One region of the Micrococcus sp. TA1 genome, then DNA from elsewhere that is predicted to be linked to it. Evidence: riboswitches for the same ligand, from Rfam matches in the RefSeq annotation. Region 1 holds a riboswitch; the other holds the start of a gene.
What was found. A riboswitch is a leader RNA that binds a small molecule or an ion and turns the genes downstream of it on or off. The one in region 1 is predicted to bind glycine.
Positions count from the first base shown of each region.

Region 2: linked by a shared signal. The riboswitch ahead of GGQ69_RS08705 (amino acid permease) and the one ahead of gcvP (aminomethyl-transferring glycine dehydrogenase) in region 1 are both predicted to bind glycine.

Region 1 covers NZ_JACHNW010000005.1:3,935-11,101, reverse strand. The annotation lists gene gcvT (glycine cleavage system aminomethyltransferase GcvT) at 1-1,141, opposite strand, end outside; gene gcvP (aminomethyl-transferring glycine dehydrogenase) at 1,154-4,156, opposite strand; glycine riboswitch at 4,303-4,423, opposite strand; gene GGQ69_RS15170 (SDR family oxidoreductase) at 4,974-5,885, opposite strand; gene GGQ69_RS15165 (type I restriction endonuclease) at 6,025-7,128, opposite strand.
Region 2 covers NZ_JACHNW010000001.1:2,004,389-2,011,555, reverse strand. The annotation lists gene nadA (quinolinate synthase NadA) at 1-214, opposite strand, end outside; gene GGQ69_RS08715 (NUDIX domain-containing protein) at 289-984, opposite strand; gene GGQ69_RS08710 (sugar porter family MFS transporter) at 1,204-2,661, shown strand; glycine riboswitch at 2,726-2,826, shown strand; gene GGQ69_RS08705 (amino acid permease) at 2,982-4,337, shown strand; gene GGQ69_RS08700 (Na+/H+ antiporter family protein) at 4,425-5,804, shown strand; gene GGQ69_RS08695 (acylphosphatase) at 5,970-6,245, opposite strand; gene GGQ69_RS08690 (transglycosylase domain-containing protein) at 6,439-7,167, shown strand, end outside.

The sequences.
Region 1 (7,167 bases):
GCAGGTCAACGGCCACTTCGGTACCCGGCTCCCGGTGCGTCACGTCCACCCGCGCCAGCGCGATCGGGTAACCCAGCGTCGGGCTGGGGATCCCGGAGGTGACCTCGCCGATCCGGTTGCCGTCGCCGTCGAGCACGGCGTAACCGGCCCGGGCCGCGCGGCGGCCGGCCGCCCGCAGCGCCACGATCGCCTGGCCGGAGGTCGTGCCGGTGCCGTCCTCGCGCGCGGCGAGCAGGGCGTCACGGCCCACGAAGTCCGTCTCCTTGGACTTCAGCGGCACGGCCATCCCGGCACCGGACTCCGAGGGCAGGTGCCCCAGGTCCAGTTCATTGCCGTACAGCGGCATGCCGGCCTCCAGCCGGAGCGAGTCCCGGCTGGCCAGGCCGCACGGCAGCACCTCCACGCCGGCCTCGGCGCCCGCCGCGGACAGGGCGTGCCACACGGCCGTCGCCGCCGCGGACAGCTCGTCCCGGTCGGCCACCGGGCCGATGATCAGCTCGAAGCCGTCCTCGCCCGTGTACCCGGTGCGTGCCAGCAGCACGGGCACCTCACCGGTGCCGGTGCGCACGGTCACGGTCCGCGCCGCGTAGTACTTCAGCTCCGGCAGGGCCGCGGCCTCATCCTCCGGCAGCACCAGGGACAGGACGCGGGCCGCCTCGGGACCCTGGATGGCCACCAGGGCCGTCTGCGCCGACTCGTTGCGGACGGTGGCCTCGAAGCCGACGGAGCGCTCGGTCAGCGCGGCCGCCACGGAGGAGGCGTTGCCGGCGTTGGGCACCACCAGGTACTCACGCGCCGAGTCGTCCTGGCCGTCGTCCAGCCGGTAGACGATCAGGTCGTCCAGGATGGTGCCGGCCTCGGTGCAGATCAGCGAGTACTTGGCCCGCCCCGGTGCCACGTTGGAGACGCGCGCGGTCAGGGCGTAGTCCAGGGCCTCGGCGGCCTGCGGGCCGGTGACCCGGACCTCACCCATGTGGGAGAGGTCGAACAGCCCTGCCGCCTTGCGCACGGCGTGGTGCTCGGAGAGCTCCGAGCCGTACTTCAGCGGCATCTGCCAGCCTCCGAAGTCGGTGAACGTGGCCCCGGCCTCGGCGTGGACGGCGTGCAACGGGGTGGTGCGGAGGTCTTGGTTCGGTGACATGACGGTCTCCTGTCAGTGGGAAACGGAGGACGAGGACTCGACGGCGTCGGCCACGGCGGTGGGGTTCGCCGCCTCCTTGGCCTCGTCGGCGACGGGCTCGAAGGACTCGACCGGCGGGCAGGAGCAGAACAGGTTGCGGTCACCCCACGCCCCGTCGATCCGGCCGACCGGGGCGAAGTACTTGTCGACCCGCAGGCTCTCCACCGGGTAGGCGGCCCGCGAACGGGGGTACTCCCGGTCCCACTCGTCAGCGGTGAGCACCGAGGCGGTGTGGGGGGCGTTGCGCAGGACGGACGCGTTCAGCGTCTCCGGCGTGGTGGCCTCCATCTCGGCATGGATGCTGATCATCGCGTCGATGAACCGCTCGATCTCGGCCAGGTCCTCGGACTCGGTGGGCTCGACCATGAGGGTCCCCGCCACCGGGAAGGCCAGCGTGGGGGCGTGGAAGCCGTAGTCGATCAGGCGCTTGCAGACGTCCTCGGCGGTCACCCCGGTGCGGGCGGTCAGCTCGCGCAGGTCCAGGATGCACTCGTGCGCGACCAGCCCGGTCTCACCCGTGTAGAGCACCGGGAAGTACTCGCCCAGTCGCTTGGCCACGTAGTTCGCGTTGAGCAGGGCGTAGCGGGTGGCATCGGTGAGCCCCTCCGGGCCCATCAGGTACAGGTAGGCCCAGGAGATCGGCATGACGCCCGCGGAACCCCAGGGCGCCGAGGTGATCGGCTCCTCCCGGCTGGGCAGGAACGGGACGAGGTGCTCGGCCACGGCCACCGGGCCGACGCCGGGACCGCCGCCGCCGTGCGGGATGCAGAAGGTCTTGTGCAGGTTCAGGTGCGAGACGTCGCCGCCGAACTTGCCCGGCTGGGCGAGGCCGACCAGGGCGTTGAGGTTGGCCCCGTCGATGTACACCTGGCCGCCGGCCTCGTGGACCTTGCGGCAGACCTCGCGCACGTCGGCGTCGTAGACACCGTGGGTGGAGGGGTAGGTGATCATGATGGCCGCGACCTGCCCGGAGTGGGCCTCGATCTTGGCGTCCAGGTCGGCGCTGTCGATGGTGCCGTCCTCGGCGGTCTTGACCACCACGACCTTCAGCCCGGCCAGCACCGCCGAGGCGGCGTTGGTGCCGTGGGCCGAGGCCGGGATGAGGCAGATGTCCCGCTCACCCTCACCGTTGGCCAGGTGGTACTTGCGGATGGCCAGCAGGCCGGCGTATTCCCCCTGGGAACCGGCGTTGGGCTGCACCGAGACCCCCGCGTAGCCGGTGATCTCGGCCAGCTTCTCCTCGAGGTCCGTCAGCAGGTAGCGCCAGCCCTCGGTCTGGTGGTCGGGCGCGTACGGGTGGATGGAGCAGAACTCGGGCCAGGAGATGGACTCCATCTCCGCGGTCGCGTTGAGCTTCATGGTGCACGAGCCCAGCGGGATCATGGTGCGGTCCAGGGCCAGGTCGTACCCGGAGAGGCGCTTGATGTAGCGCAGCATCTGGGTCTCGGACTTGTACGTGTTGAAGACCGGGTGGGTCATGTACTCGCTGGTGCGCTGCAGGGACGCGGGGATGTGCCCGCTGGCCCGGCCGGCGTCGGGTGCCCCGGTGTCCCCGGACTGCCCGCTCCCGGCACCGGCCGGGAGGGCCTCCGCGGGGGCGCCGAAGGCGGACAGCACCGCGAGCAGGTCCCGGTCCGTGGTGGTCTCGTCACAGGAGATGCCGACCGTGCCCGCGTCCACGAGGCGCAGGTTCACCCCGGCCGCCTCGGCGGCGTTGACCACGGTGCGGGCCAGTCCGGGCACGGAGACCTGCACGGTGTCGAAGAAGGACTCGTGGTTCAGCGTGAACCCGGCGGACTGCAGGGCTGCGGCCAGCCGGCCGGCCTGCCGGTGGGCGTGCTCGGCGATCGCCCGCACGCCGTCCGGGCCGTGGTAGACGGCGAACATGGAGGCCGTGATCGCCAGGAGGGCCTGGGCGGTGCAGATGTTCGAGGTGGCCTTCTCGCGGCGGATGTGCTGCTCACGGGTCTGCAGGGCGAGGCGGTAGGCGGGCCGGCCGGCCGCGTCCTGCGAGACGCCGACGAGACGGCCGGGCAACTGGCGCTCCACGCCCTTGTGGACGGCCATGTAGGCGGCATGCGGGCCGCCGAAGAACAGCGGGACGCCGAAGCGCTGGGTGTTGCCCACGGCGATGTCCGCACCCTGCTCGCCCGGGGGGACGATGAGCGCGAGGGAGAGCAGGTCGGCGGCGATGGCGACCATGCCGCCGCGCTCCTTGGCCTGGGCGATCACCGCGGAGTGGTCGTGGATCCGGCCGGAGTCCCCGGGCTGCTGCAGCAGGATGCCGCACAGGCCCTTCTCCTCCAGATCGGCCGCGAGGTCCTCGGGCAGGCCCGCTGAGAGGTCCGCGACGCGCACGTCCAGGCCGAGGGCGCGGGCACGGCCCTCCACCACGGTGCGAGTCTGCGGGTAGAGGTCGGCGTCGATCAGGGTGATGCCGTTGGCGTTCTTCCGGTTGGCCCGGTGCATCAGCAGCACGGCCTCGGCGGCGCCGGAGGCCTCGTCCAGCAGGGAGGCGTTGGCGATCTCGAGGCCGGTGAGGTCGGCGACCATGGTCTGGAAGTTCAGCAGGGCCTCCAGCCGGCCCTGGGAGATCTCCGGCTGGTAGGGGGTGTAGGCGGTGTACCAGGCCGGGTTCTCCAGGACCTTGCGCAGCACCACCGGCGGGGTGACCGTGTCGAAGAAGCCCTGGCCGATCATCTGGGTCTTGACGATGTTGCGGTTGGCGATGGCCCGCAACTCCTCCAGGACGGCGGCCTCGGTCCGGGCCTCGGGCAGGTTCAGGGGCTCGTGCTGGCGGATGTCCGCGGGCACGGCCTCGTCCACGAGGGCCTCCAGGGACTCGAAGCCCAGGGCGGCCAGCATCGTCTCGGCGTCCGCCTGGCGGGGACCGATGTGACGGCTGGTGAACGGGGCTGACGCGGTGTCCCGCGGCTCGTGGCGTTGACCGGTGGACGGGGTGACGATGGCGTTCATGGGTTCTCCTCCAAGGCGCTTCTCGGGCGCGGATCGGTACCTCCCCGCTCTGTCATCGACCTGAGAGATTCCGCACGTATCTGGAGGATACGTGCTTGCACCGTCGGTGGCCGAGGCGTTGGGGGCCTGGCACTTTCCAGAGACGCCGACCCTGCGCGGTACGTGGGCCTGAGAGATTCTCGGGGAGAGATTGCTCCTTCGGCGTCCGGCGCCGCCGGGTCCGGAGGCCCGGATCCTGCAGCACCGGCACTCTCCCGCGCGGGAGATGTGGCGCGGCACCAGTCTGGCACAGCCGCACCGCCGACGTCCCCCCGAGTCGCTGGGTGCGCGCGCCCTCACCCTTCCCACAGGTCAGGGTCCTGCCGCGGCAACGGTCATCGGCGTCACCGTCGATACTGCGTGGCCTCGCCGTCGACGTCCCGGCCCCTCAGGTGGACAGGGCGTCCAGGCTCTGGATGAACCGGGACAGCACGGCCCCGTCGAACGGCTCGGGGACGCTCCCGACCCTCAGCTGGGGGATCTCGTGCTCCACGTGGGCGCGCCCGGACGGCGTCGCCGCCCGCGAAGCCCGTTTCGACGGTGTCCTCGATCGTCGCCACGGCGAACCGGCCGCTGAGCCAGTCCCGGTCGGGGACGCAGTCCTGCACCGGAGACCACGTGATCCGGCCGGACTCCGTGGCAGTCCTCAGCCGCCGCAGGATCTTGGTGGCGATGGGGGCCTCGAGCTCGTTCCGCTGCATGGTGGGGCGCCGATCGTTCGTCGGGGATGTCCTGGGTGGTGGAGACGTCCCGGAGGGTCCGGTCCGCCGGAGGGGTCTCAGAACACCGGCAGCCCGCCGGTCACACCCAGCACCGTTCCGGAGACGTAGCTCGCCTCGGCCGGGTTCGCCAGGAACACGTAGGCCCCGGCGAGCTCGGCGGGCTGGCCGATCCTGCCGAGCGGGGTGTCCGCACCCATGTGGGAGACGGCCTCGGGGGTCTTGGTGGCCGGCTGCAACGGCGTCCAGACCGGTCCGGGCGCCACCGCGTTCACCCGGATGCCCTTCGGCCCGAGCTCGCCGGCGAGGTTCGCGGTGACGTTGTTCAGGGCGGCCTTCGTGGCGGCGTAGTCGATCATCGTCTCCGAGGGCTGGTAGGCCTGTACCGAGGTGGTGTTGATGATGCAGTCCCCGTGGGACAGGTGCGGCACGCACGCCCGGGTCAGCCACAGGGTGCCGTACAGGTTGGTCCGCACCGCCCGGTCCAGGTCCTCGGTCCGCAGCCCCTCGATCCCGGGCTCTCCGCGGGCCCAGTGGTAACCGGCGTTGTTGACCAGGATGTTCAGGCCGCCCAGTCCCGCGACCGCCTCCTCGGCGATCCGCCCGCATTCCTGCTCGTCCCGCAGGTCCCCGGGTACGGTCACCGCCGTGCGGCCGGCCTTGTCGATCCAGCCGACCACGTCCTGGGCGTCCTCCTCCTCCTCGGGGAGGTAGTTGATCGCCACGTCGGCACCCTCCCGTGCGAAGGCGATCGCCACGGCACGACCGATGCCCGAGTCACCGCCCGTGATCAGGGCCTTCAGCCCCTCGAGCCGGCCCCGCCCGACCCAGCTGGACTCCCCGTGGTCCGGCACCGGGTCCATGGGGGCGGTCAGCCCGGGCGGTTCCTGCTGCTGTGCCGGCATGGTCCCGTCCTGCCCGGCCATCGACTGCGCGTGCCGCGCCACCTGCGGATCCTCGTGCTGCGTCATCTCACCGCTCCCCTCAACTCACCCGAATACGGCAACGAACAGAACCGCCGTCGCTTTTGGATCAGACTATGGGGACGCCCTCTGGACCGGAATGGCCAGACCGCTCGCGTGGAGACTGATAAGCCCGAGGACCATCAGATCAAGAGGCGGTCTGATATCCGCGAACACTCTCTCGGAGCTCTTCGGCGTGGTTGTAGATGTCCACCAAGTTCGTGAGCGGAACGCGGGTCTCCGCCTTGTGTGCGTCGAAGATACCCAGGTACTTCTGAGATCGATTGAAGTGGAGGCGGGCTATGGGTTTCCGGTTGTTGTCATCCAGCAGAATTGCGAAGTAGGACTTTGCATCACGGTGCACAATACGCTCCGGACCGACCTCACTGCAGACGATGGCGCGCACGATGTGGAAGCCTTCCAGCTCTTCAACAGTGGTCTCGATTCCGTCTGCGACGACATCTATGAGATCGCGCTCGGCGATTTCCCCGCTGGTGACATTGCTGGCGAGCTCCTCGGTTGCCGCTGATGGTGAGGACTCTCCCAGCGCGGCCTTGAGACGGTCGTTGACCTGGTCCTTCAGATACTGACGGCAGGCCTTCGCGACCAAGGGGCTGAACTGGTCCCGGACCTTCTGTGTCATCGCTCCCTCATGCACCTTTGAGGCGAGGAACTTCACCCATTCCTCGTCAGGAGTCGTGAAGTAACCACCAATCACGCGTTTCAGGGCACCGATGTATTTGAGTTCTTCGGCAGCGCTGACGACCGAGTCGAGGTCAAACTCATCCTTGGAGAGTTTGCGAAGCTCCGGAATCAGTGCCTCATCAATATCATTGAGATCGAGAACCAGGAACGGCTTGGAATCCATTCTGTTGGGAGCGTCCAAGTCCGTGTAGAACTGGTATGCCTCTCCGTTGGTGAGAATGGCGATTCGCGCATTGGTCACCGCGAAGTACCTGTATAGCTGCGAGGCATGCTCGAGCGTCAGGGAACCGAGAGACTTCTTGCATTCAATGAGCATCTGCACTTCACCGTCATGGACGATCGCGTAGTCGATCTTCTCGCCCTTCTTGATGCCCACGTCAGCGGTGAACTCTGGCACCACCTCAAGAGGGTTGAACACGTCGTAGCCCAATATCGACGAGATGAACGGCATGACCAGTGCGTTCTTCGTGGCCTCTTCGGTTTCGATGACACTTTTCTGCTGTTGTAGTTTGGCCGCTAGTGAGAAAAGACGGTCAGTAAACTGCATGCTGGATCCCCCATCAAGGTGTTTGGTACACCGAGGCTA
Region 2 (7,167 bases), on a different contig from region 1:
TCCGCTCGTGGAGCTCCTCGTCGGAGGCGCGCTGGTACTCCTCCGGGAGCGCGCCCTGCCGGGGTGCACCGGCGGGGATCGCGTCCTGCTGCGAGGCGCCCGGTCCGTACCCGGGGGTGCCGGCGTCAAAGGTCCAGGGCCCGGCCGTCAGGTCCGGGGAGCAGGAGGAGCCACCCGTGGAACCGGTGGCGATGAGGTCCAGTGTGCGGTGCACGGAGGCGCCGCGCGGGGACAGGCCGGAACCGGAGCGGTCCGGCGGAGTGACTGCGGGGGAGTCGGCGGTGGTGGTCACGAGAGGGTCCTTGTCTGCTCGGTGGGGATGGGGTCGGTGCTGCCCGGGGTGAACTGCCGGTAGCGGTAGAGCCGGGGTGGCCGGTGCGGGGTGCCCGCCAGGCGCTCGCCGGTCTCGACGATGTCCGCCGAGGCGGTGATGGAGCGGCGGAAGTTCGCCGGGTCCAGGGGCTGGCCCCGGACGGCCTCGTGGACCGAGCGGAGCTGGGCCAGGGTGAAGGTCTCACCCAGGAAGGTGTGCGCGATCCGCGCGTACTCGACCTTGGTGCGCAGCCGCTGCAGGGCGTAGTCCACGATCGCGTTGTGGTCGAAGGCCAGGGCGGGGAGGTCATCGGCCGGGAACCACTGGACGTTGTTCCCCACGGCGGCGTCGGTCACCTCGTCCGAGCGCACCAGGGCCCAGTAGACGACGGAGATGACGCGGCCGGTGGGGGAGCGGTCCAGGGCGCCGAAGGTGTAGAGCTGCTCGAGGTAGCTGGGGCGCAGTCCGGTGGTCTCGGCCAGGGTCCGGGCGGCGGCGTCCTCGAGCGGCTCGGCGTCCGGCAGCCAGCCGCCGGGCAGGGCCCACTGGTCCAGGTGGGGCTCCCGGGTGCGGCGCACGAAGGGGGTCCACAGGGCCGGGGGGTCCCCGGCCTCGGAACGCAGCGCGAAGATGACGGTGGACACCGCCAACCGGGCTGTGTGCTGATCCACCCTGACTCCCGTCCTCCCACTTAGGGTCTGGATGACCCTAAGTTGACTGAGATCCATCTTACAGTCGGAGTGACCCGAAGGGGAGAGTGTTGCGGGCGGCCGGAGCGCGGGCCCGGGCCCGGCCTGGCGGGTCCCAGGCCTCGCGGGTCCCAGGACCTGCGCCCTGGCATGGAGCGGCAGTAGGGTGGGGCATCCGGTCACGCCCCCACGGAGGAAGTCATGACGCCGAAGAATCCCGCCGACCGCGTGAACATCCGCGTGATCGGCATCTGTATCGCCGCCGCCCTGGGTGGCTTCCTGTTCGGCTTCGACACCGCGGTGATCAACGGCGCCGTCGACGCCCTCGAGTCGGGCTTCGCACTCGGACCCGGGCTGACCGGCTTCGTCGTGTCCTCGGCCCTGATCGGCTGCGCCCTGGGGGCCTGGTTCGCCGGTCCCGTCGCCAACCGCTTCGGCCGGGTCCGGGTCATGCTGCTGGCGGCGGTGCTGTTCCTGGTCTCCGCGCTCGGCTCCGGGCTGGCCTTCGACGTGTGGAGCCTGATCATCTGGAGGGTCGTGGGCGGCCTGGGCGTGGGCGCCGCCTCGGTGATCGCCCCGGCCTACATCGCCGAGGTGAGCCCGGCCGGCGTCCGGGGCCGGCTGGGCTCCCTGCAGCAGCTGGCCATCGTGACCGGCATCTTCGTGGCACTGCTGTCCGACGCCCTCTTCGCGAACCTGGCCGGGGGCGCGGCCGAGACGCTGTGGTGGGGACTGGAGGCCTGGCGCTGGATGTTCATGGCCGAGGCCGTGCCGGCGGTGCTCTACGGGGCGTTCGCGTTCCGCCTGCCCGAGTCACCCCGGTACCTGGTCGCCCGCGGTGACCTCGACCGTGCGGCCCAGGTCCTGTACGACTTCACCGGCATCGAACGGGTCAACCTCAAGATCGAGCAGATCAAGGACACTCTGGAGTCCGAGCGGCGGGAGTCCCTGCGCGACCTGCGCGGACCGGCGATGGGCCTGAGGCCGATCGTGTGGATCGGCATCGTCCTGTCCGTGTTCCAGCAGTTCGTGGGCATCAACGTGATCTTCTACTACTCGACCACGCTGTGGCGCTCCGTGGGCTTCGGGGAGTCCGACGCCCTGACGATCACGGTGATCACGTCGGTCACGAACATCCTGGTGACGATCGTGGCCATCCTGCTGGTGGACCGGGTGGGGCGGCGCCCCATGCTGCTCGTCGGGTCCCTGGGCATGGCGGCCTCACTGGGCCTGATGGCGGTGGCCTTCTCCTTCGCGCAGGTCGTCCAGGGCGCCGACGGCACCACGGCCGCAGAGCTGGGCCAGCCGTGGTCCACGGTGGCCCTGATCTCGGCCAACGCCTTCGTGGTCTTCTTCGGTGCCACGTGGGGGCCCCTGGTGTGGGTCCTGCTGGGGGAGATGTTCCCGAACCGGATTCGCGCCGGGGCGCTCGCCGTGGCCGCGGCGGCCCAGTGGGCCGCGAACTTCGCGGTCTCCACCACGTTCCCGTGGCTGGCCGAGATCGGGCTGACCGTGGCCTACGGGCTCTATGCGGTGATGGCGGTGCTGTCCTTCCTCTTCGTCTGGCGCTTCGTCCCGGAGACGAAGGGCCGCGAGCTCGAGGACATGCAGGACACCGGCATCGTCCGGAAGTCCCGCAGGAGCACGCCCGCGCGGTGAGGACCCGGCCGCGATTTCACGCACCCGTGTGAGGTGCATTACAGTAGTCTCCCGGAATCAGCCACTGAGCGGTCCGGGAGAGATCCCGCACCACCTAAGATGCGCGACGCCGAAGGAGCAAGCCCTCCCCGGGAATCTCTCAGGCCCCCGTACCGGATCGCTGGGCACCTCTGGAAAGCGTCGCCACACCCACGCGCGACCACCGACGGGGCAAGCGGCCGACCGGCTCCGGGCCGGCACGACGCGAAACTCTCAGGTCCATGGACAGAGCGGGGAGGACACGAGGGGACCACCGTCCCACGTCCACCTGAGGAGAACCCATGGAACCCAGCCGCCCCACCGGGCCCGTCGCCGGCGGGACCGAGGCCGGACCAGCCGGCCACGCCCCCGCCGCAGCCCCGACCCTCGAGAGCCCGGCACCCGGCCGTCCGGACGGCACGGCCGCCGCGCCGGGCTGGAACCGCTTCGACTCGAGCTGGACGATCGGCCTGTTCGGTACCGCCGTGGGCGCCGGCGTCCTGTTCCTGCCGATCAATGCCGGCCTGGGCGGGATGTGGCCGCTGATCATCGCCACGCTGATCATCGGGCCGATGACCTACTTCTCCCACCGGGCGCTGTCCCGCATGGTGGTCGCCTCGCCCCGGGCCGACCGTGACATCACCGGCGTGGTGCGGGACTACTTCGGCGAGGCCGCCGGCCGCCTGGTCACCATCCTGTACTTCCTGGCGATCTTCCCGATCGTGCTCATCTACGGCGTCGGCATCACCAACACCGTGGACAGCCTCATGGTCAACCAGCTGGGCATGGACCCGTGGCCACGCTGGTTGCTCTCCGGGGTGCTCGTGCTGCTGATGTCCGCCGTGATGGTGGCCGGCCAGCGCGTCATGCTGATCGTCACCCAGTGGCTGGTCTACCCGCTGATCGCGGTCCTGTTCTCCGTCACCCTGCTGCTCATCCCGTCCTGGTCCTTCGAGGGCTTCGGGGCCGTGCCCGCCGCCGGCGACTTCGCGATGTCCCTGTGGCTGATGATCCCCGTGCTGGTCTTCGCGTTCAACCACTCCCCGGCGATCTCGCAGTTCTCGGTGTCCCTGCGCCAGCGCTACGGGGCCGGCTCGGTGCAGAAGGCCTCCTCCGTCCTGCGCGTCACCTCCATCCTGCTGGTGGTCTTCACCATGGGCTTCGTCTGGTCCTGCGTGCTGGCCCTCGGCCCCGAGGGGTTGCAGGCCGCCAAGGACGCCAACCTGCCGGTGCTCTCCCACCTGGCCAACGTCATGGGCCTGCCGATCATCGCCTGGCTCGGGCCGGCGGTGGCCGTCACGGCCATCGGCTCGTCCTTCTTCGGCCACTGGCTCGGGGCGTTCGAGGGCGCGCAGGGCATCATGCGCGGGATGGTGGACCCGCAGTCCCGGCGCTTCTCCGACCGCGGACTGCGGATCGGAATCAGCGTGTTCCTCATCGCCAGCACCTGGATCGCCGGCGTGCTCAACCCGAGCATCCTGGGGCTCATCGAATCACTGGCCGGGCCGGTCATCGCGGCTGTGCTCTACCTGATGCCGATGTACGCCATCCGGAAGGTCCCCGCCCTGGCGCCGTTCCGGGGCGCGATCTCGAACGTCTTCGTGGTCATCGCCGGAATCGTGGCGGTCGGGGGCATCCTGCTCAGCCTGTTCGGCTGACCGGGCCCGCCGCCGTCGGGTCACCGGGGACGGCACCGTGCTGCGGGTGAGTGGACCCGTACTCCGGCTACACTCTTCGGGGCGCGGATGCGCCATCACGCCGCCCGCGCCACCGAAGAGGTCGTCCCCGCTGTGCTGTTGAATCCCGTCGTCGTGTCCGTGCTCGTGCTCGCCGCGCTGAGCCTGGCCCGCGTGAACGTCATCGTCGCCCTGCTCATCGCCACGCTCGTCGCGGGACTGCTCGCGGGGCTGACCCCCGATGAGACGGTGACCATCCTCGTCGACGGGCTCGGCGGCCAGGGGGAGACCGCCCTGAGCTACATCCTGCTCGGCATCCTGTCGGTCATGGTCGCCCGCTCCGGGATCACCGGGAAGCTGATCCGCCGGATCCTGCCGCTGATCTCCGGCCGGCGGGCGATGACCCTCTTCGGGATCGCCGGACTCGCCTGCCTGTCGCAGAACATCGTCCCGGTCCACATCGCCTTCATCCCGATCCTCATCCCGCCGCTGCTGAGCGTGTTCAACCGGATGAGGATGGACCGCCGGGCCGTCGCCACGGCGCTGACCTTCGGCCTGAAGGCCCCCTACATGCTGATCCCGCTGGGATTCGGCCTGATCTTCCAGAACATCATCCTCGACGAGATGGCCAAGTACGGCATGGACGTCGAGCTCGGGCAGATCTCCCTGGCCATGGCGATCCCGGTCGCCAGCATGGTCATCGGCCTGGTCATCGCGATCCTCTTCAGCTACCGCCGGGCGCGGGAGTACCGGGACGCCGCGCCGGACCTCACCGCCTTCGCGTTCGGTCCCTCGCACGACGGTGCGGAGGGCTCGGGTCATGAGTCAGGCTGGACGCGCCAGCACGTCGTCGTGCTGATCGGGCTCGCGGTCACCCTCGTGCTCCAGATCGCGTTCGGCTCGCTCGTCATCGCCGCGCTCGGCGGCATCCTCGTGATCTTCGTCTTCCGCGGCGAGCGCTGGCGCACCTCCGACGAACTCGCCCACGGCGGCGTGACGATGATGGGCACGATCGCCTTCATCATGCTGGTGGCCTCGGGGTACTCGTCCGTGCTGTCCGAGACGGGCGCCGTGGACGAGCTCGTGACGTCCGCGACCGGCTGGATCGGGGACAGCAGGCTGCTGGCGGCGGTGGTCATGATGGTCGTCGGACTGCTGGTGACCATGGGCATCGGCTCGTCCTTCGGCACCGTCCCGATCCTGGCGGCGATCTTCGTGCCGCTGTGCGCCGCCGTCGGGTTCAGCCCGCTCGCCACCGCCGCCCTGGTGGGGGCGGCCGGAGCCATCGGCGACGCCGGCTCGCCCGCCTCGGACAGCACCCTCGGCCCGACCTCGGGGCTGAACGTGGACGGCCAGCACCACCACATCTGGGACACCTGCGTGCCCACGTTCCTGCACTTCAACATCCCGCTGTTCTTCGGCGGGATCATCGCCGCCCTGGTCCTGTAGGCGCCCGGGCCGGCGCACCGCAGGGACCGTCCCCGCGGGGACGGTGGGCGCCGACGAACGGCCGGCGAGCGGCCGGTTGAGCATCCGTCCGCGTCCAGGGGACACGTCCGTGCGGGGCCGCAGGGGCGGTGTCCTCCGGGTCATGACGGACGGCGGGCGGGGGCGTCAGCGCACCTCGAAGCGCCCGGGGAGGCCGGACGGCGGGGCCTGCAGGCGGTCGACGCGTACCGCCTCGACCGCCGCGGCACCGGGTCCGGACCGGCACCACCCGACCATGGTCTCCACCGCCGCAGCGGGTCCGAAGAAGAGCGCCTCGACCCGGCCGTCGTCGAGGTTGCGGACCCAGCCGGTCACCCCCGCCGACGCCGCGGCCCGCCGGCAGGTGGCGCGGAAGCCCACGCCCTGCACGGTGCCGGACACCAGCACGTGTACCGCCTCCATGCGTCCTCCCGCCACCTCGGCGCTCCTGTCGGGTTCCAGCCTACGAACGGGACCGGGGCCGACGCGAGGGTGCGGTGTCCGCCGCGGCCGACGTCCTCGGGGGCATGCACCACCGTGAGCCGACTCACGCACCACCAGCGCGCTCTGGGCTCATGACCAGCCGGCGGTCAGGATCGGTTGAGAGGGTCTTCGGATGCGTTCTGTCCGCTCTGCACTGTCCACCACCACCGGGAAGGTCCTGGGTTTCCTCGGCGCCAGCGTCCTGGCCGGAATCCTCGTGGCCGGGTTGGCCCTGCCCCTGGCTGCGACCGGTGGCGCCACCGTGGCCACCGGTTCCGAGCTGCTCGACGAGTTCCCCACCGAGCTGCGCGAGGAGCCGATCAGCGTTCCGTCCCGGGTGCTGGCCTCGGACGGCACCGAGCTGGCCACCTTCTACGCGGAGAACCGCAAGCCGGTGGGCCTGGACCAGATCAGCCCGAACATGCAGGAGGCGATCGTCGCGATCGAGGACGAGCGGTTCTACGAGCACGGCGGCGTGGACCCGCAGGGCATCGGCCGTGCGCTCGTGAACAACGCCTCCACTGACTCCGAGCAGGGGGCCTCGACCATCACCCAGCAGTACGTCAACAACATGCTCATCAACGCGGACATGCTCAGCGGCAAGGAGAAGCTGACGATCTCCGGGACCAAGACGTACATGGACAAGCTGCGCGAGATGAAGCTCGCCGTCTCGGTGGAGCAGGAGATGACGAAGGACCAGATCCTCGAGGGTTACCTGAACATCGTGCTGCTCGGAGGGCGCACCTACGGGGTGGAGGCCGCGGCGCAGTACTACTGGGGCGTGCCGGCCTCCGAGCTGACGATCGCCCAGTCGGCCACCCTCGCCGGGCTGGTGAAGTCCCCGAACGGCTACAACCCGCAG